DNA from 2 places in the Undibacterium sp. GW821-FHT11B02 genome. Region 2 is predicted to be linked to the other one. Evidence: predicted binding sites of a transcription regulator. Region 2 holds the regulator's gene; the other holds the start of a gene.
The links. The regulator LexA, encoded in region 2, represses DNA repair genes until DNA is damaged. The targets are predictions, from matches to a motif close to ACTGTATNNNNATACAGT.
Positions count from the first base shown of each region.

Region 1 (15,696 bases), on a different contig from region 2:
AAACTCAGTTGGCAACTGACGCGCAGGGTCAGCATTGTTGGTCGCACCGGTACCGAATCGGCGGTGGATGTGAACTACACATTCTCGTTCAATTAATTGAACATGTGATTGAACATGCGCAGGACAAAAAACAGGTTTAGTGATAACCCAGTTTTTTTTGCAGCCTTCGGGATCTGTTCGCCATTGCGAAAATCACCAAACAGAGGAATGATTCTGGCGTGGGTTGTGAATTAATCTGAAGTCATAATTTTCGGAGTGATATAGTAAATTCTGCCAACGCCATGTCGATGCACCAGATATTTCTCAGTGTGCCGACAATCGGCAACATGCCTCAAACAATCCCTTAAAGCATGGTATTCAATAGGAGACACACGAGATGCCAATATTAAGTATGCGGCCAGTCTTTGTTCTCGGCGCGATTGTCGCTTTTTTTGTATCTGCAGGTCAGTGTGCTGACGTAATTCAGGTGCCAGAGGTACGAAATACGTTGACGATAGATCAGGATTGGCGATTCATGCGCAGCGATGTCACCCACGGTGGTGCGACGAACCTTGATGACAGTGGTTGGGAAAAAATCAGTCTACCGCACAGTTATAATGCTGGCGACGGCACAGACCCCAAAACCTATCGCGGTCCCGCCTGGTATCGCAAGCTAGTGGCCCTGGCCAAACCCACCGCCAATCAACGCATTTATATCGAATTCGATGGTGCCGCACTGGCGACTGAAGTGTGGATCAACGACACGAAAGTCGGCAGTCACAATGGCGGGTTTGCGCGTTTTCGTTTCGATATCACTCCCTATGTCAGGTCTGGCTCCAATGTCGTGGCGGTGCGTGTCGACAATTCCAAACTGGCAGATGTGGCACCGCTTGGTGGCGATTACACTGTGTTTGGAGGCGTATACCGCAATGTTCGTCTGGTGACGACACAGGACGTGCATTTCGATATGCAGGATTACGGATCGTCCGGGATCTATTTCAAAGCAAAGAACGTGACGGCCAAAAGTGCCGAGTTGAACTGGGTAGCGCGCTTGGCAAATGATCGTGACAGAGCGATCCAGGTTGATGTCGTCGTGCATCTGTATGATGTGAGACACAAGGCCGTGGCGACCTTGAGCAAGGCAGTGAATTTGCCGCCGCATGAGATAATGCTGGTGTCGCTCGACACTCTGTTTGAGACGCCGCATTTGTGGCACGGGCGCGCCGATCCCTACCTTTATGCCAGTGAGGTCGATATCGTCACGGATGAGACTAAACCGATGATGCTTGATCACCTTGCATTTCCTGTTGGTATTCGCGACATTCGTCTCGATGCGGACAAGGGGCTGCTGCTAAATGGTCAGGCTTATAGCGTCCACGGTGTCAACATTCATCAGACTATTCTTCCGGGCAAAGGCTCTGCAGTTTCTGACGCTGACATCGATACCGATTATCAGATGCTTGGCGATCTCGGTGTGACAGGGCTGCGCTTCGCCCACTATCAGCATGCAGCCCATGAATACGATCTGGCCGACCGTAACGGCTATCTTGTCTGGACGGAATTGCCAATGTCGTCGGAGGTCAACGACTCGAACGCGTTTCAAACCAATATCGCGCAACAATTACGCGAACTGATCCGGCAAAATTACAACCATCCTTCCGTGTTTGTATGGGGTCTGGGTAATGAAATCTATAAAGTCGACGGCACCAGTGCCCGGTCGCTCCAAGCCATGCAGAAGTTGGCGCACGAAGAAGATGTCCTGCGTCCGACCACTTACGCCAATTGTTGCAGCGAGATCGACGGTCCGCAGGCGTCGCATACCGACGTGATCGGTTCGAACGTTTATTTCGGCTGGTATGACGGCGACTTCTTCGACCTCGGTCCTTGGCTGGACAAGAACCATGCCCGTCGCCCGGTGACAGCAGAAGCTGTCAGCGAATACGGAGCGGGTGCCAGCGTTCCGCATCAGCAAGATCCACCGTTGCGGCCGAAGCCTGCCAGCCAGTGGCATCCGGAACAATATCAGACGCTATATCACGAGGCGGCGTGGAAACAGCTTGAGGCGAGGCCATGGTTGTGGGCGAGCTTTATCTGGGTCGGTTTCGATTTTCCCTCTGCCGGTCGAAATGAAGGCGATCATGAGGGCATCAACGACAAAGGATTGATCTCTTTCGACCGCAAAGTCCGGAAGGATGCTTATTTTTGGTACCAGGCCAACTGGTCAGCCAAGCCCATGCTCTACATTACTTCGCGCCGTGATACGGTACGCAGCGTGGCAGATGTTGAGGTCAAGATATACAGCAACCAGCCGTCCGTTAGCCTGCGTCTCAACGGTGCCGATCAGGGCGAGCATGTGGTGACTGACCATATCGCCATCTGGCACATCAAGTTGACACCGGGGCGCAATCATATCAACGTGGTCGCAGGAATATTGTCGGACACAGTCGACTGGGTTTACCAGCCGCAGCGTCCTTGACATCTTTCAGCTCTTTGTATAGGCCCAATTAAGAACACTTTACGAACGCTTATTTGCCTTTTTTATCTTCAGGATACAAGACAACCTGCACATAGTTTTGCATGTTGAAATAGCGGTTGGCTGCGTCCTTGATCTGGTTGGCGGTCACTGCCTTGATGCGTTTTTCTGTTGATAAAATGGATTCTGGATCAGTCTGGTACAGGGTTGCCGTTTGCAGATGATCAAGCCAGCTTTCATTGCTGCGCAGGTCAACCTGGTGGTCTTGCAACCATGCCTGTTTCACCTTGTTCACATCTTCTGCTGATGGGCCTGCTGTCTGCAGTTTTTGTATCTCAGCAAACATGGCTGCGATGACCTTGTTCACGTTGTCCGGGCTGCAGGGCAAATCGATGTCTATACCATATTGCATCTGCGGGATTCTTTGTATGGAACCGTTGATGCCGCCGCTATAAATCAGCCCCTGCTTTTCGCGTAAAACATCAATGATTTTCAGGTTCAATACATCCAGCATGGCATGGAAGCGGGTGTTTTCTTCTCTTGAATAGATGGTTGGTCCGGTAAAACTGATGGAGATAATGCTTTTCGCTTCGCTACCTACCTTCACATCTTTTTTGACAATGCCACGTACCGGCTGAATGTTCAGATCCTGATAACCAATCTTGATATCTGTCGTCGGCAGGCTGGCCAGGTAAGTGGCGATCAGCGGTTTGATCTTGTCGGGATCGAAACTACCGACAAAAATGAAAGTCAGGTCTTTGGCGCTGCCATACCTGTCCTGGAAGATTTCCATGCTGCGGGTCATATCCAGTTTGTCAAAGTCTTCGACCTTGGCCTGGCGCATGACACGGGGGTGGTTTTGATAAAGCGTGGCGACAACCTGATCTGCAAAAATAGTTTCCGGACGAGCCCAGGAATTGCGTGCCAGTTCTTTCTGTGAGTTGATGAAGGATTGGTACATGACCTTATCCTTGCGCGGACTGGTCATGCGCAGGTACAGCAGTTGCAGCATGGATTCAATGTCGTCATTGCTGGATGTGCCACCGAAATTTTCAGTGTAATTGTCGATGGTGGTTCTGACTGTGACATATTTACCAGCCAGTGTTTCCTGTACATCCTTGGCGCTGAAATTGCTCACGCCCATTTCCCAGACGATGAAATCGGCGTACCAGGCATTGTAGAAATCTTGGTCGCTGTACACAGACGTGCCCCCAAAGCGTCGGGCACTCATTAAAATCTGGTCACTCTTGAAGTCAGTTTTTTTGAGTATGACCTTGACACCGTTTGACAGACTTAATTCAGTTAAACCCAGTAGCTTGTTTTCTTTTTCTGCCACAATCTGGCCAGCCTTGGGTGGGGTATTCATCAGCGCGCTTCTGGATTCCTTTTCTTTATATGCCTGTATAGGACGATTTTCTGCCTGGCTGGCATATTTCAACAGATCGGCGCTATTGGGAACGACTTCACCCGCCTTATTGGAACCCATGTAAAACACCAGTTTGCTGATATTGTCTGGCGTCACATTTTTTGCGTACTGCTCAAGTTCTTCCAATGTGATGCCTTCATAAAACTCCTTGAAATAGGCATATTCGTTTTTCAGCCCAGGGATAGGTTCTGCATGCAGAAAATTTCGTATGTATTCACTGGCAAAGCTGGAAGATGGGGAATTATTGCGCTCGTTGTACATGGTTTCGTAGTCGCGCGCCTCTATTTTCTTGGCCCTTTCAAATTCGGCAATGGTGAAGCCGAACAAGCGGATTTTGTTTTTTTCCTGCATCAACGCATTCATTGCTGCAGGTATGCCTGATTGTGACAAGACTGCGGCAGACATGAACGATTCATAACCTTCGACCACTTGCTCAGTACCGGCTGACGCCGTCAGGAACGGTGGTTGTGCCTGTTCTGTCAATGCACTCAGGCGCCTGTTCAGCATGGATTTGTAAATGCTTTTGATAATATCCTGCCGGTAATCGCCTATGGTCAGACGCGGGGCGACGGGCTGCAAGGGGTAACGTATCATCAGCAAGTTGCTGGTTGCTTCCTTATCGGTGATGACCAGTGCCTTGGAATCAAGGTTTTTAGGGATGACGGTGGGCAGGCGGGGACGGGATGGTACCGGGTTTTTCAAGCCTGAGAAATATTCACGCACTAATTGCTCACCTTCTGCCGGATCTATATCACCTACCACGACCACGGCCATCAGGTCAGGGCGATACCAGTCGCGGTAAAAACGGCGCAGGGCATCGTATTTGAAGGTTTTGATAATGTCTTCCTTACCTATGGGCAGGCGATCGGCGTACCTGGAGCCATTAAATACTTCAGGCAGCAATTGTTTGCTCATGCGGTCATCCGCACCTTTACCCAGACGTGCTTCTTCCAGGATGATGTCGCGTTCCTTATCGATATCAGCATCCTTCATCTTGACGCCCTGAGCCCAGTCAGCAAGCACCTGGAAACCGGTTTTCAGATTGGCTTTTTTGTCTGTCGGTATCGGCAGTACGTAGATGGTTTCATCAAAACTGGTAAAGGCATTCAGGTCGGCACCAAATTTCACGCCTATGGATTGCAGGTAGGAAATAAGCTGGGTTCTCTTGAAATGGGTGGATCCATTAAAAGCCATATGTTCGGTGAAATGGGCAAGACCCTGCTGATCATCATCTTCCAGCACTGAACCAGCTTTAACGACCAGGCGCAGTTCCACCTTTTTGCGTGGCGTGTCATTTTTTTGGATATAGTAGGTCAGGCCGTTGTCCAGCTTACCCAAAGTAAGGACTGGACTGATAGGAATCGGGTCGCTGAGGTTGATGCCTGCCAGCGCTGGCAAGACGGCAAAACCAAAAATCAGGCTGACCGTCAGTCTGGTGGTACGATGGAATAGAGCAGTGAAATGTGACGGCATGTTGTGGATAGTGCAAAAAAACTATCAGTGTACCTTGCCCTATGATTTCGAGTGGAATTTCATGTGGAAATTGTGCTGCGCTTATATTTGTAGCATGACTTTTGTCATGAAGATGATTGCCTCCGGCTTGACAGTTGGCTTAACTACCACACCCGCCGCCACAACCACCACCGCAGCTGCTGCCACAGCTTGATCCGCCGCCGTCGCAACCGCCGCTGCCCGCATCGCAGCTAGTGCTGCCGCAACTACTGCCGCCGCAAGATGCGCCGGAGCTGGTTGCCCGGGCTTGTTTCTTCATCATTTCTTCATATGCCAGGTTGGATATGAGCCCGGTAGCCAGCAACTGATCCGCACCAAAGCTTTCCGGGTAGCTTGATTTACCTGCACCGACACCATGCGCATTCATATTCTGGAAACCGATGCGTGAGTAGGTAGCAAAGTAGGAATACCCATCTGGCATGTGCAATTTGCGGTCCAGTGCAAACAAGCGCGGCAAGGATGAGCTGCCCGGTACGCGACCTTCTGCCAGTTGTGCCGTGATCAGGCAGGTGGCCAGCGCTGCATCCATCTCGCTTGCCATTTGTTCTGCTTCAACGTGCGGTATGCTGCGACCGAAGTGCTTCAGGCAGAAGTTATCCAGACTGATGGATGACCAACTGTTCCAGGCATGCCAGACTGAGTCAGCTGCCCTGGAGGGCAGGGCACAGGGCTTATTGCTGCGGCGGACATAATCGAAAAATTTCATCAGTCCTTCTGCCGCGCGGGCAAAAAAAATGGCATCACTGGGGACGCCGGGGAATTCATATTTTGCCTTTGTTTGCCATTGCAAAAACACCGCATTGGGAATATCCATCAATTGACGCCTGTAGTCCGAACACTCGGTGATATTTTTTGCACGCATCATCTGATATTTTTGTTTTAATTTACTTAACATAGTCTTTAATCTCCTTTTCTCTTTTGTTTTGGTGATTTCATCTTAGAAGAGATTTATGACAATTCCGTGACAAAAAAGATGGTGGAAAATACGTATATGCTGTAGCCGTTATTTCAGAGATGATGGAAGCTTATGCCCTCGCCAATACAGCTGGTGCTATCACCTTATGTGCCGGGCCAACGAACAGCATATAGGCACGCCCCAGGTTATTGTGTACGTGCACAACCGTGGTGATAGCAATGCTTGGGTGAGAGTCCGTGACTTGCTTGGAGACAGAGACTTTGACATCCAGATGTTTGTCGGAATCGCAGAAGATGACTTCTTCTTCTGACTTGTACACCAAAGAAAATATCCCCGCTCTGTCACCTACCTGATAGTCTTCTGCAGACTTGTTTTTGTTCAGCGACTTCATCCCACCTACGTTCTTTAAACCAAACAGGCCAACAACGCGATTGCGTATGCCCATCAGGCAATTGACCCAGGCTGGTGTCCTGGAAAAAGTATTGATATAGATTTGCATGGCGCTGAGCCCTTTATGATCAAAGGGTAACTGATAGCAATCGTAAAAATACGCACCTGGCAAGTCTGCGGCGATTTTGCTATGGGCCGGGACTGCAGTTTCTGTCACGAAGGCTTTCATGAATGCTGCCTTTGGTTAGAACGAATACTCAACAAGGCCAGTGCTGCTGGCATCGCTAGCCAAAATCCAGACGCTGGCATCAATATCACTCCCAATATGCAAGTAATCAATATGCCCAGACCCAGCTTGCCGGCTTCCGTAAAATCGTGTTTGTGTTCCAGGCTGTTGATGATGACACCCAGCAAGAAAAGCGGGCCGCCAAACAGTAAAAACCAGATGGCTGCTGACCGTAAAGGATCACGATTGACGGTATTGAATACACCGCGTTCCAGCATGCCCAGAAAGACGGGACCATATAAAAAGATGGCGGCTACCGTATGCAGAGCTGCGACGGCTATCAGGTAGCGGCCTATCCAGATTTTGCGGGGTTTAATTTGTGCTGACATGAGATGCTCCTTGTTTGGTCCAGGCTATTTCTGTATTAACGACCGCGCCCATTTTTTTGAGCATATTCATCAGTCCCAGGTAGGCACGATCAAAATAGGGCACATCTTCATGCCAACCCGCCAGGATGCCCGACAGCAGCCTGCTATGTTCGGCATTGATGGTTTTGGGGTAGGGCGATTTATTGCTAAAGTCAAAGCTGCTGCTTTGAAATGCTTCCATCTTCCAGGCATGCAGGTCTGCCAGTGCATACATGACGCTGCTGTCAAATTCTTCTTGCCTGACCGTTTCAGAAAACAAACCCAAATCAATATAGGCAAGACGCAAGAGACGGTTACGCTCAACTTCATCCGTCATTAACAAGGCACGCCAACTGCTGGCCATGGCATTGCAAAAATGGGATGACATTTTATTTGTGCAACCGAAATCCAGTACGGCCAAGCGCCCGTCAGGCATGAACAAAAAATTGCCGGGGTGTGGGTCTGCATGCACACGGCCCAGATCACAAACGCTGAACCAGAACCAGTCAAACAGCAATTGCCCAAAATGATTGCGCTGTGCCTGATCAGGTGCCGTCACCAGCCAGGCGTCAAGGTGCAGACCGTCGAGTTTTTCCATTGTCAATATCCGCTTGCTAGACATCTCGTCTATACATTTGGGAATGACAATACCGGGCAAGTTCACATGCTCATGAAACCAGTTGAGCTGTGTCGCTTCATGTTCATAATCAAGCTCTTCACCCAGCTTGACTTCCAGCTCGCTCATGAAACGGTCTATGACTTCTTTGCGTGGCAGGATGGTGGTGCCCATCGCCATTGTTTGGAAGATGCCGCGCAGCATGCGCAAATCACTGCCTATGGCAGATGCAATGCCGGGGTATTGCACCTTGACCGCCAGTTGCTGGCCATCTGCCAATTGAGCATGATGTACCTGGCCCAGGCTGGCCGCAGCAAAGGCGTGAGAGTCAAACTGTGCGTACAGATGTTCAGGTGCCTGCCCAAATTCACTTTGAAAAACTTTGTGGATCAGCGCGCGATTCAACGGTGTAACCTGATGGCAGCCTTTGGCCAGTTCACGGCGAATGCCTTCAGGTAAAAAATCGGCTTCCATACTCAGCAATTGCGATACCTTGAGGGCGCTGCCTTTTAACTGATTTAATGCCTTGAAAAGTATGCGACCCAGTTCAGCCTCATGCTGTTCTTGCGCCACCTGCTTGTCATCGTCGCTGCGCAGCATCTGCCTTGCCTTGTGCCCAAGCTTGCTGGCACCTGCCTTGGCTAGTGCCAGCCCCGTGATGGCGGTTCTGCCCAGCTTACTGGCGGGCGGTGCCTTGTTCATCGCGCATCCCCCAGGCCACGTCCCAATCCATTCTGCACGAGCTTGACCATCTCCAGCAAGCCAGAACCATTTTGCATAATGCGCGACAACTGGTTACGCAGCATGAAACTGGCCAACTCTGATACCTTATTGACGATGCCGCTCTTCAAAGCCATGACCAGTATCGCCAATGTCATGTCTACCAGTTGCGTGGTGTTGGAAAATTCTTCCGACTCATCCTTGAGCCAATACGCGATGACGGCGAACAGATAATCACCAAACAAGCCACCGATCAGGTTCTTGAAATCGCAAGGGGAAATTTCGCCGCGTTGTTCAGCTTCTTCCAGCAGACTTATGATTTCCTGCTTCAGGGTTTGCTGGCCGGGCATATTGTCGCGCATCATCAGCAGTGGTGATTTGCCAAAGATATCGCGTGTGATTTCTACAAATTCGCGGTCACCCAGCAAGAGTTCCAGCAAAGCATCCACCAGCCTTTGCAGTTTTTCTTGCAGGGTAAATTCTTCCCAGCCTGGCGTTTCTTGCACCACTTCCAGGGTGATTTCTATGCACAATTCATAATAGGCCAGCAGGATTTTCTCTTTGCTGGGGAAGTACTTATAAATCGTCGCATCACCGATGCCCGCCTCACGGGCAATCTGCTTCATGGTGGCAGCGTCATAGCCTTTTTCAGTAATCAGGTCGACGGCAGTACGGATCAGATTACGCCGGGTTTGCTCTTGCTGAGACTTGGAAGTTTTCATAATCGAGACGAACTTCTATAAAAATGGTGTTTGAGTTCCATTAATATATACATAGTTTCGTTAAATAACAAGGTTTACTTGTTTAATGGGGAGTTTGTATTGATTGAGGGGTGTGAATTGGAAGGTAGACGTAGGTTGGGCTACGCTTTACCAGCCCAACACTCGGCTTGTAATAACGTACATCGTCCTTCAATCGCCCAGTGTTGGGCTGGTAAACTGTAGCCTAGCGAGGCCCGGCCTAGCGAGGCCCGGCCCAACCTACATGATACCCAACCTATAAACACTAGAGTTCCACCGCCCACCACCCCGGCAACAAAGCCCGCACATCTCCACGCCCAAACCGGTCATCAATCAAATACACTACGCCCTTATCATCCGTCTGCCGTATCACGCGCCCGGCAGCTTGCACCACCTTTTGCAGACCAGGGTAAAGATAAGCATAGTCATAACCCGCGCCAAAAATCTTGTCCATGCGCAGTTTGATCTGTTCGTTGATGGGGTTAAGCTGCGGCAGGCCCAGTGTGGCGATGAAGGCACCAATCAGACGAGCACCTGGCAAATCTATGCCTTCGCCAAAAGAGCCGCCCAGCACCGCAAAGGCAATGCCCTGGCTGTCTTCAGTGAATTGCGCCAGGAAATCTTCACGATCAGATTCATTCATACGCCGGGTTTGCAAACGTACGGGGATATCTGGATGCAGATCTATGAAGCTGCTACTGACCTGGGCCAGATAATCAAAGCTGCTGAAAAACGCCAGATAATTGCCGGGTTGTGCATGATATTGTTGCGCCATCAAAGCCACGATGGGGGCAACAGAATGGCTACGGTCGGCATAGCGGGTGGATACCTTGTCGACGATATGTACGGTTAATTGATCCGCAGAGAAAGGCGATTCCACATCCACCCAGGCGGTAGTATCTGGCAAACCCAAGGTATCGCAATAATAATTCCAGGGACTGAGCGTGGCCGAGAATAAGGCGGTCGTATGACTGGCCGCAAAGCGCGGTGTTAAAAATGTTGCCGGCACGATATTGCGTATGCATAGCGTCGATGTGCCATGTTCTTTGCTGATATCAAACAATGAATGGTCAGCAAAGCTTTCTGCCAGGCGGTTAAACAACAAGGCATCCAGATAAAACTGCTGCAGATCAGGTGCTAACTGGCTGGGATTGTCGGCAAAGTAAAGGCCAATGTCTGTGCACAGACGGGTTAATGCGGCCAGCAATTTTTCTGGTATTTCGGCATAGGCCTGGTAATCAGAATCCTGCTCTTTTTCCAGTTGCAGCCACGCGCGATACAAGCGATCCAAAGGTTTTTTGAGAGCAGGCGGTGGTGTCTTGCGCAAGCGTTTCAGGCTATCACGCTGCAACTCTGCGCTATACATCTGGCGCGCCCGTGTCACCATATTGTGTGCTTCATCCACCAGCACGGCCACGCGCCAGTCATTCACCACGCTTAAACCATACAGTAAAGCGTAGATGTCAAAATAATAGTTGTAGTCACCAATGATGACATCGGCCCAGCGAGCCATTTCTATGCCCAGGTAATAGGGGCACACCTGGTGCGCCAGGGCGACATGGCGCAAGCCTTCCTTGTCCAGTAATTGCTGTTCAACAGCAGCAGCGCGGGCCGCAGGCAGGCGATCATAAAAGCCTTTGGCCAGTGGGCAGGCATCGCCATGGCAGGCGGCTTCCGGGTATTCGCAGGCTTTGGTTTTTGCCACTAGCTCCAGCGTGCGCAGGTTCAACGATGGGGTGCTGTTTTGTATGTTGGCCAGCGCATGCAAAGCCAGTTGCCGGCCTGAGGTTTTTGCTGCCAGATAAAATATCTTGTCCAGCTTATGTTCTGCCGTGGCTTTTAACAGTGGAAACAAACTGCCTATCGTCTTGCCTATACCGGTGGGCGCTTGCGCCAGCAGGCAACAACCGCGTTTGCTGGCCTTGTACATGGCTTCAGCCAGTTGCCTTTGCCCTGGCCTGAATGTCGCGTGCGGAAAAACCATGTTCGCTAATGCCACATCACGCGCTGCACGGTGAGTCACTTCCTGCTCTGCCCACGCAATAAAACGGCTACACAGCAGGGCAAAAAAAGTCGCCAACTCCGCAGCATCAAGTGCCTGCTGCAATACCGTTTCTTTCTGGCTTTGTATATTGAAATACACCAGTGCCACACTGATCTTTTGCAAACCCAATTTTTGGCATAACAAATGCCCATACACCTTGGCCTGCGCCCAATGCAAATGGCGGTGATTGTCTGGCATGGTGTGCAAGTCACCCAGATAGGTTTTGATTTCTTCCACCTGTTGCAAGTCAGGGTCATAACCATCGGCACGGCCACGTACCTGCAAGCTGCCATGCTGGCCTTCAAGTCTGACTTCGCGCTGGTAACTACTGTTTCTGCGCAAGGCCACCGTCGTATGTCCGGCCATGCCTTGCTCGGCAGTGGGTGAGGGGGTAAAGCGTAAATCAAGGTCACCCTGCTTGGCCGTGAATTCACACAGCGCACGCACGGCTACGGTATAGCCGTCAGCACTCACTGATCAGCCTCTTGCCATTCCAGATAACAAACCGTGACGGGCATACCATGCATGGCACAAAAATCCAGCCAGCGCTTCTGGTTATCTTGCAGCTTATCTCCAGGGCCTTTGACCTCTATCATCTGGTAACGTTGCTCTCGCGGCCAAAACTGTATCAGGTCTGGGAATCCATTACGGTTGGTCCTGATGTCGAGCAAGATGCGCTCGAAACTATGCTTTAAGTGTTGCGGCGGTATGCATGCCAGCGCCATATCCAGCAAGTCTTCAGACAAGGTATTCCAAAACACAAAGGGTGATTGCAGGCCAAATTTGGCGGCATAGGTTGCGCGTATGGTCTGGCGGTAGGCGCCGGTATCCAGCTGCGCAAAACAGGCAGCAAAATCATCTGCCCGCCGCACCTGAAAATCTGCATTCAATAAATCTGCAGGCCCGCGATGAAATGGATGAAAAAAAGCCCCCGGTATTGCCTTGAAAATCGCTGGCCAGCACAACAAGCCAAACAATGAATTGATCAGCGCATTCTCTACATAAAACACTGGTGCCTCATCACAGCTTAAATGATCACGCACCACATATTCAACCACATAATCTTCTTGTGGAAACGGCAGGCGCAAAGCTAGTTCTGTTGGTAGTGTGCTGGTTGTTGCAGCCATTTTAGCCAGACCCAGCTTGCGCGCAAGGCGCGGGGCTATGCGCAACATCTGCTGGTGTTCTGCCTCGCTTTCAGGCGCTTGCTGCGCCAGCGTCAGCAAATCAAAAGCCGCCCGGGTTTGCCCGCTTTTTTCCAGCACACGTATGGCACGCAAACGCGCACCTGGGTAAGTACAGTCCGCATATACTTGCTGCGCCAGCGCCCAGTCTTTTTGCTTTTCTAAATGCTCACCAATTTGATACAGCAAACGGTTACGTCGGCTGGCCAGCCAGGCATTGCCCTGTGCATGCAGACCAGTGGCAGCCAATTGCGCCAAGACATCAGGCACAGGTTGCTCCGCATGGAAAGCCTCGCGGCAGGCATGCAGGGCCAGGTAAGCGTCGATATCAGCACGGCTGCCAAAGCCACGCGACGCCGCAGAAAACTCCACCTTCTCATACTGAAAAATACCCAGGTCAGACAACACAAATTCTGACCAGTCCTGATACAGATTACCAAAAAACAGCAGCCGCAGCCGGTCACACAAATCCTTGTTCAACACCTGGTAAGCCACATCATCCATACCCGCACACCAGTCAGAAAATGCCTTGCTGCCGGTATGCTGCTGGCCCAGCAAAGCCAGTTGATCTGCCTTTTGCAATTTCTTTTCAGCAGGCGTCATCGCTAATACCAGTGCCAGTTCTGGCTTTTGCAGCAAATCAAACAAGCCAACAATATCAATCGCAGGATCAGCCTGCACCCAGCCCATATCTACCAGCGCTTGCATGGCTGCACGGGTATCACCAATCTCTGCATAATTGAGCTTGCTGGCCCTGAACACGCAGCCCTTGCGCATCACCATACGCACATACAAGGCACGTGATGTCTGCGGCAAACCGGCAAACCGGGCGATAAAGTCTTGCTCATCTTGCACCAGCAAATCCGCATAGCGACCAGCTACCCAATCCAGCACTGTCTGGAAGTTTTCAAGGTAGTAAAAAGGATTATCCAGATTGGCAAGCATGAGGCAGGGGGGGGCGTTTAAATAACTGTATATGCATACAGTTTAACGCAATGTGGCATGTAGGGTAAACGAGAACCGCGAGCATTTCCGTCTGTATTGAAGGTCCAGCGGTTAAAATACCGCCATATACTCCTTCCTCTTCAAGGGGAAGGCAGGGATGGGGATGGGTTTCCATTGCATACCCAAGCAGTAATTCTGCTCATTACCTCGCCCAAATACCCACCGAAGACAAAAAATGAACAAAACCGAAGCTATACAGATTGCCAACGATTCCCTGCAAGCCAACGTCCTGAACGATGGCAACACCCAATTCTCACAAGTTGTACGTTATGGTAATGACGAAGGCTGGTGGCTCAACATCCCGCTGACCAACTTCAGAAAAGAAAACCACTTCCTTATCTGTAGCGAAAAAGCCAAAATTATCCGTCACTTGATGATCAAGGCCAACAACATCCTCAGCCCCGCCACCAAGTTCCGCGTCAAAGACGGCATCGCTGACATCTTCATCTCAGCCGGTAACCCCAAACGCCTGACTGACGTATTGCAAGGCGGTAGCAAGTACAGCTTTAATAAGCATTTGGTGGATGAGCACAGGTATTGAAAGATTACGGACGAGCGATTTCCGATGAGTATGTCAAACATTAACAGAGACATGCGCAATTTGATACATGTTCATGCGATGGACATCAATGTTCCGGGTGAGTGGTGCGATTGTTGAGACTGGAAATATCGGATTATTAAATCCGCCATAAATAAACGAAATTATTAAATGAAGCAAGAGCGAGGATATAGCATGCAGCATAAAATTGAATTCGAGTCGCCGTTGAGTGAAATTCCGGTTTCTCCGTCGACAGGGTTTGATTTGACTGGTGCAAATATTGACGATGCATCGCGTCGTGCTTTCATGCTTGCATTTGCGGGGCTGGCTTTGTCGGCTTGTGGTGGCGGAGGCGGGGCGGGGTCTGCGTCGACACTTCCGACATCGACAACTGCAACAACATCAACAACATCAACAACATCAACAACATCAACAACATCAACAACATCAGCGTTTCACCATCCGGGCTTATTGCATACACAGCCCGATTTTGATCGCATGGCAGCAAAGGTTGCAGCGAATGCGTCGCCTTGGATCGATAGCTGGAATATCCTGATCTCAAACAGTCATGCAAGCCTGAGTTATAACCCCAGGCCCCAGGCGATAATTTACCGGAATAATCCACCGAATGCCGATAATTCCGCGTTACTGTTTAACGACGTCGCTGCGGCCTATGCATGTGCCTTGCGTTGGAAAGTTACTGGCAATGCAGCCTACGCTGAAAAGGCGGTGCAGATTATGAACGCATGGTCATCGACGCTGACCAGTATCAGTTGGCGCGATGGTTACTTCGATGGTTTTTTGGCGGCGGGTCTGCAAGGCTACCAGTTTGCCAATGCAGGTGAAATCATGCGTAACTACTCTGGTTGGGCAACTGCAGACTTTACGCGTTTCCAGGGCATGATGACGAACGTTTTTTATTCGATGAATAGCGGCATGTTGACTACGCCGTCTAGCTTGTTGGTCTACTCTAACTGGGACCTGTGTGGGCTTGCATCTATCCTCGCTATAGCCGTACTTTGTGATAACCAGGCGATGTTCGATGCCGGGATTAATTATTTCAAAAATGGTCTGGGCAATGGAGGTGTAGCCAATACGGTAAATTATATCCATCCTGGCTACCTTGGTCAGACTCAGGAATCCGGGCGAGATCAGGGGCACAATACCCTGAGCATGATATTGCTGGCCACTATTTGTGAAATGGCATGGAATCAAGGCGTAGATTTGTATGGTTACGATAATAACCGTGTGCTGGCCGCTGCCGAATATGTAGCCAAGGGCAACCTGATCGAGAGTGGTACGACGTATTACAGTGTGCCGTTTTCTCCCTATACCAACGGTAGCGTCTACAACACCGAATTTTCGGTAGCATCGATAGGAACGCAGCGGCCCGGGTGGGCGTTGATTTATCACCATTACGCCAATCGTAGAGGCTTGTCTGCACCTTATACGAAAAAATTCATGAACCTGGTGTCCCCCGAAGGTGGGGGCGGTAATTATGGACCCAACAGCGGTGGTTA
Region 1 covers NZ_JBXASD010000017.1:19,776-35,471, forward strand. Annotated here, with positions in the region: gene AC1RVX_RS26815 (translocation/assembly module TamB domain-containing protein) at 1-96, shown strand, start outside; gene AC1RVX_RS26820 (glycoside hydrolase family 2 protein) at 515-2,455, shown strand; gene AC1RVX_RS26825 (M16 family metallopeptidase) at 2,505-5,351, opposite strand; gene AC1RVX_RS26830 (UCP032817 domain-containing protein) at 5,491-6,285, opposite strand; gene AC1RVX_RS26835 (DUF2867 domain-containing protein) at 6,416-6,925, opposite strand; gene AC1RVX_RS26840 (DUF6463 family protein) at 6,922-7,311, opposite strand; gene AC1RVX_RS26845 (ABC1 kinase family protein) at 7,295-8,647, opposite strand; gene AC1RVX_RS26850 (TetR/AcrR family transcriptional regulator) at 8,644-9,387, opposite strand; gene AC1RVX_RS26855 (ATP-dependent DNA helicase) at 9,671-11,923, opposite strand; gene AC1RVX_RS26860 (VRR-NUC domain-containing protein) at 11,920-13,578, opposite strand; gene AC1RVX_RS26865 (hypothetical protein) at 13,814-14,179, shown strand; gene AC1RVX_RS26870 (LamG-like jellyroll fold domain-containing protein) at 14,483-15,696, shown strand, end outside.
Region 1: a site for LexA is predicted at 13,603-13,620, ahead of AC1RVX_RS26860 (VRR-NUC domain-containing protein). Genes of this name have one in related genera too.

Region 2 (15,696 bases):
GATATTTTTGGCTTGCCGACTTCACGTCCGCACGTCTATGAAACCTCTGGTCTGGGGGCTGCAATTGATGCAGCAGTAGGCTTGGGCCTGCATCCGAATTTTGATGTCGCCATCAAGGAAATGACACGCATAGGCAAAACGTTCGAGCCGATTGCCCACCACCATCACATCTACAACGAGCTATACCATCGCGTGTACCAAAAAATGTACACCCGCCTGCAACCTTTGTATAAAGAGATACAGCAAATTACCGGCTACCCCAAAATGCATTGATATGGCATGGGAGCATGGTTTGCTGTTGGATGGATTTATTGGGTTGGGTAGGTGCAGGTTTTACACATTAAAGACTTTTGCCCATAACTAGAGACATTACCTATGAGTAAAATTGATTTAGAGTTTCTGGATGAAATTTTTCATCGGGCTAAAGTAGAGTCAGAAATTCCAGGACATCAAGTTCATGTAGTGGAATTATTGCAACTATATTTGGTATGCAAACCAGAACACGCCAGTGCTTGGGCGATTTACGGCGAGGCATTACGCGAACTTGGCAGGCATAATGAGGGCTTAAGCGCGTTAACACAAGCTTATGAACTTGCTCCGCAAGGTTACAAGGGATTCATTGCAATGCAAATTGGTGTTCTTATCAAGGATTACCGCTCTCCCAAAGAAGCGGATGCTTGGTTTGACATAGGCACCAAGTGTTTGGGGCATAACTCGGGTTGGCCTTGGGTCATAAAAGGGGAAAATTTAGTTTCTCTAGGTAAGTTTGATGAGGCAATTACATGCTTTGAGACTGCGCAATTTGGTGGGCACGATCAAAAAGATGAGGCTCTATTTAATTTAGGGCTAGCTTACCGAGCCACGGGAGACTACAAAAAAGCAATTCTTTGCTTTGAGAATGCAATACAAATCACTCCAAATTATGAAGATGCAATAAATGCGTTAGAGGGCTTGAATGGATTGGATGAAACACTGAAGTTGGCATTGGAGTTACGAAAAATTATTAACCAAGTTCATTAATGAAGGTTGCAAACCTTCCCGAGTCTCAAAAGATAAAATCACGAAGAAGAAATGCTAAAAATAAAGCGCTAATGGATTTAATTATGTTACCTAACGAATCGCAGTTGGGCGATATTGAGTCTGATTTATGGGCGGAAATGAAGATTTTTGATAATGAACAATTATGTACTGAGTTAAATGGGCAGGACATAATGAGGCAATTTGCTGCTGCGAAGCAGCTTCAGTTGAGTGGAGCAACTAATGAGGTCTTCAAGTTTCTTATTGATCTTCTGAAGGACGTAAATAGTTCACGTCGAAAGGTGGCAGCATTTTGCTTGGGCCAGTTAGGTACGCCTGATCGTCCTTTTGCTGATGAGACTGTCCCGTTATTGATTGAGGTAGTAAAGAGTGATGCTGAATCGAACGTCAAGGCTGAAGCAATTACAGCACTTGGTTATCTTGGTGACTATCGAAGTATCGATTGTTTGATAAGCGCAGCAAATGAAAAAGATACAGGAATGCGAATTTCCGTTGCTTTTGCTCTAGGGAATATTCGTGATAAAAAATGTCTTGGTCCATTGCTAATGTTGACAAATGATGCTGATCTTGAGGTGGTTTCTTGGGCCGTTTTAGGCTTAAAACTCCTTGATGTCGATTCCTGTGCTGTGCGAGATCGTTTTTTTGAATTGGCTGTATCCTAAGGACGATGAGATATCGGAAGAGGCGATTTGTGCTCTCGCAGGGTGGCACGATTTACGTGTATTGCCTGCAATAATCGATAAGCTTAGCCAATATGAAATAAGTATCGCTGTTTTTGAAGCGGCGGGTAATTTGGGGGATAAAAGACTGCTGCCTGTATTAAGTGAGTTACTTAATGATTTTGGGGAAGATTCACCGATTCCTCTTAAGCAAGCTATTTTGAAGCTTGAAGCGATAGAAAATCGAATTTAATTGTAGTATCTTCGATTTGATCTAATTTCAGAAAATCTGACCAAAAAGGCGAGGCTACCTGACGCCCCAGACCAGCCAGAGCTTCAGCTATGACGCCGTTGCTAACCGCAGCACCAAGACAAATAAAATGGCCTGAAAAAAAGTGGAGAAGAATGATCGAAAAGGGAATGGAAATAAGAGGGATGATTGTTGATGACGGCACCACACAAGAATAAAGAATTTTCTCTATCTTTAAGGATGACGCATCCTGAGCTAGATTTATTGGTATTTTCTGATCTTATTGGACTGATTCCATGGAAGTGGAATACTGCCGGGGAAGTAAGAAAAACTAAAGACGGCAGATTGTTGGGTGGAGTACACAAACAGTCTTTTTGTACATGCACATTAGATTTTGATCAGGATGATACTTTGGAGGCTGCCATCAATCGAACGCTTGACCTACTGGAGTCGAAAAAGAGCGACATTGTTAAAATGACGTCTTCCGGTGGTCAAATGAACTTTTTTATTGGATGGTTTTTTGAAGGGACTGCTGGATTAATCTTTGATTGGCAAATCCTTCGCAGGATTTCTGATTTAGAGATTTCTATTCAATTGGATGCATATGGCGCATTTTTAAAGTAATGCATCATGTAAATACCGTTGACGCGATAGTGTAATAATTTGCGGGCGCGTGGCACACCTCGCTCCCATCGTATTTTCTCCCGAATTGGCATCGTCCGATTTTTGCGAGATTGAGCAGACTTTTTTTCACTTTGCCGTCATGGCATTTAGTGTGCCCAGCCTCACTTAAATCATACCGACAATAAATTGTCCTCATGTTGAATGCTGTGTGAAAAAGAGAGGGGCATGACGCCCCCGAACGATATGATGATTGACTGCCTATTGACCTTTGATGTTGGTACTACCAAAAAAGTTTGAGGACGAGCCAGGCGTGATCCGGATGAGAGGGGAGGATCACACCCAGGCTGTCCTCAAACCCAGTTTCTCATCAGGCCGACTGCCAGGCCTTCCAGAGCAAAATCTTCTTCGGTATCGCCAACCCTGATGATGGGATAATCGGGGTTTTCTGGCATCAGTTCGATCAGGTCGCCGGTTTTCTTGTAGCGTTTTACAGTCACATCGTCGCCCAGGCGGGCGACAACGATTTGGCCATTGCGGGCAGTGTCGGTTTTCTTTACTGCCAGTAAATCGCCATCAAGTATGCCGGCATCGCGCATGGACATGCCGCGTACTTTCAGCAAAAAGTCAGGCTTGGCAGAGAACAGGGCGGGGTCCACATGGTAGGTGGATTCTATATGTTCGCTGGCCAGTATGGGGGAGCCGGCAGCGACACGGCCAACCAGTGGCAGGCTTAGTTGCATCAGTGCCGGATGTGGCAGGGCCATCTGTATGCCGGGGATGTGGCTGGATAGTTCGGATTCCAGCAGGCGTATGCCACGCGAGGTGCCAGCGGCGATCTCGATCACACCTTTGCGCGCCAGTGCTTGCAAATGTTCTTCTGCGGCATTGGTGGAGCGGAATCCCAGTTCTGCGGCGATTTCTGCACGGGTAGGGGGAAATCCGGTGTTTTGGATGGCGTCCTTGATCAGGTTAAGGATTTGTTCCTGGCGGGCAGTAAGTTTTAGCATGGTGATTTCTAATGTGAATGTGCTGTATAGGCAAGCAGTCTGTATTTTTATACAGTAAAGCTGAATATGCAAGTCAAAATCCGCAAAGAGCAGCAAAAATGTGAAAAATTACGTCATTCAAACAGGCAAATGGTGGCTTTGCCTGGCTAAGTCACTGATCTAATTGATCAAAATGAAAAACTGGGTTATTATTGTCGGCTTTCCTCTTCCCGCACTCGTCTTGACGCCGAGGCGGGCTATTTTTATTGTCCACAAGGAGAATATATGCGTCATTATGAAATCGTATTTATCGTACATCCCGATCAGAGCGAGCAAGTTCCTGCAATGATCGAACGCTACAAGGCAAGTGTTGTAGCTCGTGGTGGTCAAATCCATCGCGTTGAAGACTGGGGCCGTCGTCAATTGGCTTACATGATTCAAAAACTGGCGAAAGCGCACTATGTTTGCTTGAACATTGAATGCGATGCTGAAACTCTGCTCGAGTTGGAAACAGCATTCAAATTCAATGATGCTGTCTTGCGTCACCTGACAGTCAAACTGAAAAAAGCAGAAACAACACCTTCTCCAATGATGAAAGCTGTTCAGAAGGAAGATGCTGCAAAAGCGCAACGTGTTGAAGCGCCTGCTGCTTAATTATTCATTGACAGAGGTCGTGTAAAAAATAGTGAATCAGCTGAAGCTTGTAGCCCGGATCGTAGAGAAAACCGCATTGCGGTACACACCGGCCGGTATACCGATAGCTTCTGCGACATTGATGCACAGTTCGGAAACTCGTGAGGCGAACACAGTTCGACAGGTTGAGTTTGAAATTTCAGCGGTAGCGGCAGGGGAGATTTCCCGCCAATTCAATGAAATTGCTCTGGATGTGCCGGTGGAATTTACTGGTTTTTTAGCACGCAAAAATCGCAATAGCAAAAGTCTCGTTTTTCATGTCACTGAATTCGGGACACCTTTACTAGATTAGGAGCCAAAAATGGCATTCGGTAAAAAATTCGACAAAAGCAAATTGAAGCAAAAGCGTCAGCAACAAAATCCTTTGTTCAAGCGCAAAAAATTCTGCCGTTTCACTGCGGCACATGTAGAAAAAGTTGACTACAAAGACATCGACACACTGAAAGACTTCGTGCAAGAAAACGGCAAAATCATGCCTGCACGTCTGACAGGTACTAAAGCGTTGTACCAACGTCAAGTTGATACAGCAATCAAACGTGCACGTTACCTCGCGTTGCTGCCATACACTGATTTGCACACAGCGTAATTGACGACAAGGTAAAGGAGAAAAATATGCAAGTTATTCTGTTGGATAAAGTCGTTAATCTCGGCAATCTGGGTGATGTAGTTCGTGTAAAAGACGGCTATGCCCGTAACTTTTTGATTCCTCAACGTATGGCTCGTCGTGCTACGACAGCTGCTGTTGCTGAATTCGAAGCAAAACGCGCTGAACTGGAAAAAGCAGCAGCCGCCAAATTGGCAGCAGCACAAGCTCTGGGCGAAAAACTGTCTGGTTTGACAGTGCAAATCACCCAGAAATCTGGTGTTGATGGCCGTCTGTTCGGTTCCGTTACTAACTCTGACATCGCTGAAGCCCTGACAAAACAAGGTTTTGCGGTTGAAAAAGCACAAGTACGTTTGCCACAAGGTCCTTTGAAGATCGCTGGCGATCACAGTGTTTCCGTTGCATTGCATACGGACGTAGTTGTTGACGTTATCGTTTCTGTATTGGGCGAGCACGCTTAATTTGCTTTTTGCAAATTGCTGAAGAAAAAGCCGGGAAATCCCGGCTTTTTTGTTGTGTGGGGGATGTTTTTTCTTGTTTTGTTGCTTTGGTGGTGTTTGTCACAATCTTGTCACAATCTTGTCACAAACAAGCCTATTTCCCTCACGTTGTATTGTCTGGCAATTTGATTTAACGGTTATAATGCGCGCCATGAAAGCTGGTTCTGATCCTCAAGTTGACGCGATACGCGTCCCCCCTCATTCCATAGAAGCAGAGCAATCTGTCCTGGGAGGCTTGTTGCTTGACAATGCCGCCTGGGATCGTATTGCCGACTTTATCAGCGAAGAAGATTTTTATCGCTATGACCACCGCATCATTTTTCAATGCATGGTCAAACTCATCAATGCCTCCCGCCCTGCCGACGTGATTACCGTGTTCGAAGCCCTGAATGGCATGAACAAGGCAGAGGATGCCGGTGGCCTGAGTTACTTGAATGCCCTGGCCCAAAATACGCCTTCCGCCGCGAATATCCGTCGCTATGCCGAAATCGTGCGTGACCGTGGTGTGCTGCGCAAGCTGATCACAGTGTCCGATGAAATTGCTGGCAATGCCTTTAACCCGCAGGGTAAAGAAGTCAAGCAAATGCTGGACGAGGCTGAATCCAAGATTTTTGCCATCGCCGAAGAGGGGGCCCGTGGTGCCCAGGGCTTCCAGGCTATCCAGCCTTTGCTGACCCAGGTGGTAGAGCGAATTGATGAGTTGTATAACCGCGACAATCAAAACGATATTACCGGTGTGCCTACCGGTTTTGCTGATCTGGATAAAATGACCTCTGGTCTGCAGCCTGGTGACTTGATCATTGTTGCCGGTCGCCCATCCATGGGCAAGACTGCGTTTTCGCTGAATATCGGTGAAAACGTGGCGATCGACAGTGGTTTGCCGGTTGCCGTGTTTTCCATGGAGATGGGTGGCGCCCAGCTGGCCATGCGTATGCTGGGTTCGGTAGGGCGTCTGGATCAAAGCCGTCTGCGCGTCGGTAAGTTGACGGATGAAGACTGGCCGCGCCTGACGCATGCCATCCAGAAAATGAATGATGCGCAGCTGTACATCGATGAAACCCCGGCGTTGAGCTCGATAGAATTGCGCGCCCGTTCGCGTCGTCTGGCCAGGCAGTGCGGCAAGCTGGGTCTGGTGATTGTCGATTACTTGCAACTGATGTCAGCCAACTCTGCCGGTGAAAACCGTGCGACCGAGATTTCTGAAATTTCCCGGAATCTGAAGGGCTTGGCGAAAGAATTGCATTGCCCGGTGATTGCTTTGTCACAGTTGAACCGCTCGCTGGAACAGCGCCCGAACAAACGTCCCGTCATGTCCGATCTGCGCGAATCCGGCGCGATTGAGCAAGATGCCGACGTCATCATGTTTATTTACCGCGACCAGGTTTATAACCCTGATTCGCCGGACAAGGGTACGGCAGAAATTATTATTGGTAAGCAGCGTAATGGCCCGATTGGCAGTGTGCGTCTGACCTTCCTGGGTGAATACACCAAGTTTGATAACTATGTGGGTAACCTGTCGATTTACGGTGATAACGAATAAGTTTTAATGTCAGGAATTTCGTTTTAGTAGTTAGTGGTGGATGCAGCAAAGTCTGAAACAGTGAAAGTGGTATCAGCAGCACAACCACGTTGTCTGGTCCCAGATGTTGTTTTTATTTGTTTGCATTTGCCTGAGCAATTCTAGAAATCTTCTATTTTCAGTGAGAATAAAATGTTTGGACGCTTGATGCCCACTGAGGGCAAATTTTTTGAACTCTTCAACCAGCACGCCGAGTTATGTGTCAAAGGCTCCAAGGAGATGGTTGCCCTGATGAAGAATTTTGACGATCTGGAAAATCGCGTGCATGCGATTGAAGGCATCGAAAAACAGGCTGATACCGTCACCTATAACACGATAGAGTTGTTGCATAAAACCTTCATCACACCGATTGACCGTGACGATATCCACAAGCTGATCACCCGCATGGATGACATTCTGGATTTGCTGGAAGATGCAGCACAAACGATCTCCCTGTACGACATCCGCGAAATCACACCAGAAGCCAAGCGCCTGGCCGAGCTTTGCCTGGCTTGTTCGGAAAAAGTCAAAGCGGCGGTTGCCTTGCTACACAGCATGGACAATTCTCGCGAGATCCTGGCAATTTGCGAAGAAATCGATCGTCTTGAGTCTGATGCCGATCACGTCATGCGTGCTGCCATGTCCAAATTGTTCCGTGACGAACCGGATGTCCGTAACCTGATCAAGCTGAAAGCCATTTACGAGATCCTGGAAACAGTCACGGATCGTTGCGAAGATGTGGCCAACATCATCGAAGGCATTATTGTTGAAAACGCCTGATTGCGGCTTACCCCAACAGTAAAGCGCAAGCGGCCCGTGCCTGCCTGTGCGCTCTCAGCAATTATTGATGTATTTATTAAAACTCCCGCTTGAGCGGGAGTATGCAAAGTTGAGTTAATCTTATGCAGAACACCGTACATATCAGCATTTATGTCATCGCCTCTCTGGTGGTGCTGGCTTTGCTGTTTGATTTTATGAATGGCTTCCACGATGCTGCCAACGCGATTGCAACAGTGGTATCGACAGGCGTCTTAAAGCCACAGACTGCGGTTGCCATGGCAGCCCTGTTCAACGTGATAGCCGTTTTCTTCTTTCAGCTAAAGGTGGCCTCCACCGTCGGCAAGGGGACGATAGAACCAGCCATGATTGATCATTATGTGGTCTTTGGCGCATTGGTAGGGGCTATTTTCTGGAATCTGGTTACCTGGTATTTTGGTATTCCTTCGTCTTCTTCCCATGCGCTGATCGGTGGCCTGGTTGGTGCAGCGGTTGCCAAGGCAGGTACCGGTGCGCTGGTATCTTCTGGTTTAATCAAAACCATTGTCTTCATTGTCGTATCCCCGTTATTGGGCTTTATTTTGGGCTCGCTCATGATGTTGCTGGTTTCCTGGCTATTTGTGCGTTCAACACCTAGGAAGGTGGATAAATGGTTCCGTCGCCTGCAATTGATATCGGCTTCCATGTACAGCCTTGGACACGGCGGCAATGATGCGCAAAAGACCATGGGTATTATCTGGATGTTGCTGATCGCAGGCGGTTATTCTTCTGGTTCTGATCCCTTACCTTGGTGGGTTATCCTGTCTTGCTATACGGCAATCGGTATGGGTACTTTGTTTGGTGGCTGGCGTATTGTGAAGACGATGGGCCAAAGGATCACCAAATTGAAGCCGGTGGGTGGTTTCTGTGCTGAAACTGGCGGTGCCATTACCTTGTTTATTGCGACAGCCATGGGTGTACCAGTGTCAACCACACATACCATTACTGGGGCGATTGTTGGTGTTGGTTCAGCGCAAAAAATGTCGGCAGTGCGCTGGGGTGTTGCAGGTAATATTGTCTGGGCCTGGATATTGACCATACCAGCATCGGCTTTTGTTGCAGCTATCGCCTGGTGGATAGGTAGGCAAATCCTGTAATTTCAGTGCCTTTGCAAGTATGAAAAAAAGCGCCCAATTTTTATTTGGGCGCTTTTTTTCGTTGTGGGCAGCCTTTTTAAAAGGCTTACATTTGTTTGAACAAATGTACAAAGCTGCGACTAACTTCCAGTTTTTCCGTCAAGCCCTTAATCTGCACCAGATGACGTCCGCGCAGATCGCGGATCACGCCAGAAATTGCTTTTGCATTTACCAGAGTGGAGCGGTGTATCTGCCAGAACAGGGCAGGGTCCAGTTCGTCTGCCAGGTCGCGCACGGGCTTGCGTATCAGTGCTTCATAGGTGGCTGTTTGCACCCGGGTATATTTTTCGTCGGACTGAAAAAACAGGATTTCTTCCACGGGTATCAGACGTAATTCCTGGCCTATGGATGCCTGTATCCACTGCAGGTAATTCGGTTTGGCGCTGATACCCATCTGCTTGGCCAGTTGCGACAGCATGCTGCTCATGTCGTTGGGCTGGCTTTGGCTGGATAGCCGCTGCTTCAACCTTTCCACAGTACGTGTCAGGCGATCAACATCGGCAGGTTTCAATACATAGTCAACTGCGCCGTGATCAAATGCCTGGATGGCGTACTGGTCGTAAGCGGTGATGAAGACGATGTGGGCTTTGTTGCCGATATCCCTGGCCGCTTCCAGGCCAGTCTTGACCGGCATGCGAATGTCCAGGAAAACCAGATCAGGCTGGTGTTTTTCTACCAGTTCGACGGCTTCTTCCCCATTTTTGGCTTCATCCAGAATTTCCAGTTCAGGCCAGACTTGTTCCAGGCGCGACTTTAACTGGTCGCGCATCAGTCTTTCATCATCGGCGAGTATCGCAGTTGGCATAGTTGTCACTAATTAGCTAATTCGTAAGGAATTTCTATGGTAACGCAAACGCCGCTAGGTTGATTGGGTGTAATGATCATTTGTGCTTTTTCTTTGTATATCAACTTCAGACGTTCACGAATATTCTGCAGACCCAGTCCGGTACCGTTGCTGGGCATGGCACCAAAACCCAGCCCGTCGTCGCTGACCGAAACGCGCAGCTTGTTGTGGGCAACTTCAGCATGAAAGCGTATGGTGCCGCCTTCAGCTTTGCATTCCAGCCCATGTTTGATGGCATTTTCGACCAGGGATTGCAACATCATCGGTGGGAAGGCGGCACTACGCAAGCCTTCAGGCATGATGAAATCGACATTCAGGCGCTCTTCCATACGCATTTTCAGCAATTCCAGATAAGACTTGATCATGTCTGCTTCACGGCCCAGATTGGTGATGCTGGCGTTTTCGCGCATTTGTGGCAAGACGGCACGCAAATACGCGATCAGGCTGCGTTGCATGGCGGCGGCGCGTGGTGGGTCGGTTTCTATCAGATGTTCGACCGAGGCCAGGGTGTTAAACAGAAAATGCGGTTCCACCTGGGCTTGCATCATCTGCATTTGTGCTTCACTGACCTGGCGCAGCAGGGATTCACGTTCGGCGGCCATGCCGGCTTCTTTGGCTTTTTCTTCGGCGCGGACTTTGCCGCCCATCAGGGCCTTCATGCCAAACAGACCAAAAACCAGCAGAACGACAAAGTTCTTGAACCATTTGGATGAAGTGCGCTTGTAGCTTCGCACTTCTTCATCTGCAGCATCGGCGACGGCATTGTTGATGTCTTCGCTGATTTCCTTGGCAACTTCTGCTGGCAATTTGATATGGATATCGTCGCGGCCTGCGACCGACGGTGCAGACGGAGGGGCTGGTGGAGCTGGCGGCGCCGATTCAACCGGTGGGGCAGGGGCGACAGGTTCTGTTCCCGGGGCGGTTGGCGCAACAGGAGGTGACGGGGTGTCGCTATCCTTGTTGATGCGGATACCGTTTTCATCTATTTCAATTTGTTTGCCTTTGCCACCGTCAGCATTGTTTTTGCGGATGTGGATGCCGGTATTGTCAATCTCGATATTGGTATCACCGTCAGTGACCTTGCTGGTTTTTTTGGGTTTCGCCGACGGGTTATTCTTTTTGACGATAATGCTTTCTTCTGACGTGAACAGCGCGTCCTGCAAAATGCCACCTGCAGCAATGGTCAGCACGGCAAACAGCAGAAATTTCCACCACGATAATTTGGTGACCCAGGCCGCTGTCTTGTCGAAGACTCTGCTCAGCAGAGCCATCATGTCGGCGATGAATTCTTTGAAATTTTGTGCGTTCGTATTGTTCATGATGCATTTCTTTAATGTCTTGTAGCGAGTATCTCAGGTCAATGCAGTGCTTGTGTGTGGGGGGAGCGCTGCTGGCTTGGGACTTTTTAGTTCATGCTTACACTTTAAGGAATTCATCTGGAAATGGATAGCAGCATGCGACAGTCTGCAAAATAGGCAGGACAGAACGAAGAAAGGGCCATTCAATATGGATAGGACTTACGCAAAACCGCCCCAGCTGCGTTGCAGCCCTAAAGTACCGTCTTCGTCGCTGACGGTGTAGTCGGGGTTTCAGGCAACGTGTTGCCTGCCGAGGTAACGAACATCCCTTGCAAGGGATGTTTCCTAAAGCGATAGCCTTGCCGGGACAATTTCGCGTAAGTCCTAATGGATTATTGAGTCATGGATAAAATGGCCCTGGTGCTTTTTTCGGGTGGGGTAAGGCAAGGCGCCAATCAAGTCGTGCCAGTTGACGTTGATTGGCCTATCTTGTTGCCAGCCATGCATGCAAATCATCGCGAGCCAAGGGCTTGGAGTACAGATAGCCCTGAGCGATATGACAGTCGTAGGAAAGCAGGGTATTGGCCTGCATCTCGCTTTCTACGCCTTCAGCAATAATTGACAGACCCAGGTTTTGACCAAGTTGGACAATCATTTTGGCGATACTGCCTTCACTTGAATTCTTCTGGATTTCATTGACAAAGGCGCGGTCAATTTTCAATTTGTCTACATCGAGTTTTTGCAGATGACTAAGTGAAGAGAAACCTGTGCCAAAATCATCGATGGATACACTCATACCTAGTTGCTTGATCTGGTGCAGGGTCTTGATCAGCAGTTCCGGGTCTTTCATGGCCATGGATTCGGTAATTTCCAATTCCAGGAAATTTGGCGGTGCGTTAGTATCTTCCAATGCCTTGTTCAGTGATTGCATGAACAACGGATGTGAAAACTGCACCTGTGACACATTGATCGCCATCTGGAAATTGGTATAGCCCAGGCTACGTAAATGCACCAGTTCAAGACAGGCAGTACGCAAGACCCATTCGCCAATGTCGACAATAAGGCCAGAATATTCAGCAATCGGGATGAACTGGTCAGGTGGGATAAAGCGGCCATCGTCAGTCTTCCAGCGCAGTAGCGCTTCAGCGCCCAATACGCGTCCATCGCGCATGTCAATTTGTGGCTGAAATACCAGGAATAATTTTTCATGCTCAAAGGCTGCCCGCAGGGCATGCATAAGCAAGACGCGCTCACGAATTTCCACCCCCATATTGCGGGTAAAATATTCGTAGCCGCCGCGCCGGTTCATCTTGGCGCGTTTTAATGCAATGTTGGTATCCTTGAGAGCCTCTGACCCATCGCCATCATACTCGTCCAGTTTGATCAGACCTATGGTGGCAGATAACTGCACTTCTTGTTGATCAACATCGAAAGGCGTAGTGAACAAGGTCAATATCTTGTCTGGATAAACCATGCTGTCTTCACCCAGCAAGGCAAAAGTGTCACTGCCGACCCTCGCCAACTGACAATGCTCGCCAAAGGTATTGGATAGCCTTTGGGCGACTGAATACAGTAATTGGTCGCCGAACTGATGGCCGAGGGCATCATTGGTTTCGGCAAAATGATCAATATCAATCAGTGACAGGGAACTATGACTTTTCAGGGAAGTCAGCAGGGTTTCATTCAGCGTCTGTAAGAGCTTGAGTCGATTCGCCAGGCCAGTCAGCGGGTCATAAAATGCATAATTATGCAGACGCGACGTCAGCATTACATTGTCCAGACCCACCGAGACATTACCGCAAAAAACACCCAGCAGGCGCTTGTCCATCTCGTTCAGATGCAGTCCGGTATTCAGGTAGAGGGTAAAATCTTTTTGCGCGACGTTGTTGAAATACAATGCCGTGATGTCGGCTTCAAACACACTTTGGCGCAATTCCAGCGAACGTTTGACGATATTTGTCGCAGCAGTATCAAGCTTATCCAGTGGTTGATTCAGTTTGTCTGCGTACATTGAAGTGGTTGCAATAATGCCTAACTCACCTTCTTCCTGTTGCTCGACGGGTGATTGCCTGGCGCAGACAAAGCCTTCGGTATTGAGACCCAGTAGACCACTTACCTGCACCAGTACGCCAGACGCAAAATTTTGCAAGCCTTGCAGTGCCATCAGTTCGGTGCTGGCATGGATGATCATTTCCAGGCCGCGACGGCTGGCGCTGATGGCGCAAATCTGCTCGTAAGAGCGAATTGCTGACGTGACTGCGGTGTACAGCTTGGTACGCGTCAGTTCGGATTTGGTTTTATAGTCATTGATGTCGTAATCACGAATCGCATCAATTTCTGGCGCATAGCCGGGTTGGCCGGTGCGCAATATGATCCTGACATCGGTCAGGCCCAGGGTTTTACGAATATGGCTGACCAGTTGCAGACCGGCGTCTTCCTGTTCCATGACCACATCCAGCAGGATAATGGCGATGTCAGTCTCGTTTTGCAGTATGTCACGTGCTTCTGCTGCTGAATAGGCATGCAGAAAGCTCAGCGCACGGTGCTGTATTTCAAGGCTGCCCAGCGCAAAGGTGGTGGCGGAATGCACATCCGGATCATCATCAATAATCATGATCCGCCAAGTCTGCATGGGCTTGGATGCCACCGAAGCTTCTTCGCTGTCTGGTTCCTCCAGGAAAACCAGATCATCTTCGGACGAGTGGATCGTTGAATTCATCTGTAATGCGGCTCCATGCTTGGCATATCTGTATGGTAAGGGCACTGCAAAATTTGTTCCTTGCGGAACTATGACACTAAATGTTGCGTCAGCCAAGCCTCAACCCTTCTCTTTGTAAGAATAAAACAAGATTTGCCCGAATAGGGAGAAAAATGCCTTGAATTTCCTGGGAATATGTAAAAAAAATTGAAATCCTCAACCGGGTTTCCATGAACTTGAATTCAGTGTCTGGCGCTTCGCTGGTAAAATGGGGTCAAATTTGTCTATTCACTTACTTTTCACATACCTATGTCAGGCAATACTTTCGGCACTTTGTTTACTGTTACCACCTTTGGCGAATCACATGGGCCCGCCATCGGTTGTGTTATTGACGGCTGCCCGCCGGGCATGGAGCTATCTGAAGCAGATATACAGCCAGAGCTTGACCGCCGTCGCCCTGGTACTTCGCGCCATGTGACGCAACGCCAGGAACCGGACACGGTAGAGATATTGTCCGGTGTGTATCAGGGTAAAACAACAGGCACGCCTATTGCATTGTTGATACGAAATCAAGATCAGCGTAGTAAGGATTACGGCAATATCACCGAAACCTTCCGTCCAGGTCACGCTGATTTCACTTATTGGAATAAATACGGCATTCGCGACCCACGCGGTGGTGGTCGTTCATCGGCACGTCTGACCGCACCAGTAGTGGGGGCTGGCGCGGTCGCAAAGAAATGGTTGCGCCAGCAATATGGAACGGTTTTTTATGGTGGTATGAGTCAATTGGGTGAGATTGATATTCCATTTGAATCCTGGGCCCATACGGCTAACAATCCTTTTTTTGCGCCAACGGCTGATGCCGTCCTGATGCAGCGCCTCGAAGATTATATGGATGCACTGAGAAAAGATGGGGATTCCATTGGGGCCAAAATTGATGTGGTTGCCAGCAAGGTGCCAGTAGGGCTGGGTGAACCCATTTACGACAAGCTGGATGCAGAAATCGCCTATGCCATGATGGGCATTAATGCCGTCAAAGGGGTGGAGATTGGTGCTGGATTCAGGTCGGTTGCGCAGCGTGGCTCGGTGCATGGTGATGAGCTGACGCCAGAAGGTTTTATTGGTAACAATGCCGGTGGCATTCTGGGCGGCATTTCCACCGGTCAGGACATTACGGTGTCAATCGCCATCAAGCCAACATCGTCCATTCGTACACCACGCCGCTCAATAGACAAGGATGGTAATCCGGTCATGGTCGAAACCTTTGGTCGCCACGACCCTTGCGTGGGGATACGGGCAACGCCGATTGCCGAATCCATGCTGGCACTGGTGTTGATGGATCATGCTTTGCGCCATCGTGCCCAATGCGCAGATGTGCGCTTGCCAGGCTGATCTTTCAGCCTGTATTGTACGTGGCGTGATCATGCCATTTGGTCGCTATTAGGCTGCCAAAAAACACCCGGACTACCCTTGGTCCGGGTAAGTGATATGCTGTAGTCAGGGACGAAAGTTCTGATGCGTGTGCAACATGTCTTGGTATTGTTTTGTGAGAAAACAATACCAAAATATTCACCGGAAATGTCCAGATTTCCATCAAAAGTCAGATGAAAATTTGGCGATTTAGTTCAAACCTGATTTTTATCTTGAAATTTTCATGCACCAATTTGGCGTGGCGCGTGGTTTTGCGTTGCACAATTGTGGCATAATCAAATGCAAAAAATGATGCAGTACGGATTAATGACCTATTTTCAGGCTTCAGATCATGCTTAAAACGCTTTACGACAAATTGTGGGAATCTCATGTAGTGCATTCCGAGGAGGATGGTACCGCCATTCTCTATATAGATCGGCATCTTTTGCACGAAGTAACCAGCCCTCAGGCTTTCGACGGCCTGAAACTGGCAGGTAGAAAACCATGGCGGCTGTCCGCCAATCTGGTTGTGGCAGATCATAATGTACCAACCACCAATCGTATAAATGGTATTGACGATCC
Region 2 covers NZ_JBXASD010000009.1:281,153-296,848, forward strand. Annotated here, with positions in the region: gene AC1RVX_RS20410 (FGGY-family carbohydrate kinase) at 1-273, shown strand, start outside; gene AC1RVX_RS20415 (tetratricopeptide repeat protein) at 376-1,020, shown strand; gene AC1RVX_RS20420 (HEAT repeat domain-containing protein) at 1,020-1,700, shown strand; gene AC1RVX_RS20425 (hypothetical protein) at 1,681-1,950, shown strand; gene AC1RVX_RS20430 (DUF4279 domain-containing protein) at 2,143-2,571, shown strand; gene lexA (transcriptional repressor LexA) at 2,922-3,578, opposite strand; gene rpsF (30S ribosomal protein S6) at 3,843-4,211, shown strand; gene priB (primosomal replication protein N) at 4,243-4,542, shown strand; gene rpsR (30S ribosomal protein S18) at 4,552-4,836, shown strand; gene rplI (50S ribosomal protein L9) at 4,863-5,315, shown strand; gene AC1RVX_RS20460 (replicative DNA helicase) at 5,506-6,894, shown strand; gene AC1RVX_RS20465 (DUF47 domain-containing protein) at 7,066-7,692, shown strand; gene AC1RVX_RS20470 (inorganic phosphate transporter) at 7,815-8,825, shown strand; gene AC1RVX_RS20475 (LytR/AlgR family response regulator transcription factor) at 8,911-9,669, opposite strand; gene AC1RVX_RS20480 (sensor histidine kinase) at 9,678-11,027, opposite strand; gene AC1RVX_RS20485 (GGDEF/EAL domain-containing response regulator) at 11,491-13,725, opposite strand; gene aroC (chorismate synthase) at 14,014-15,096, shown strand; gene leuC (3-isopropylmalate dehydratase large subunit) at 15,467-15,696, shown strand, end outside.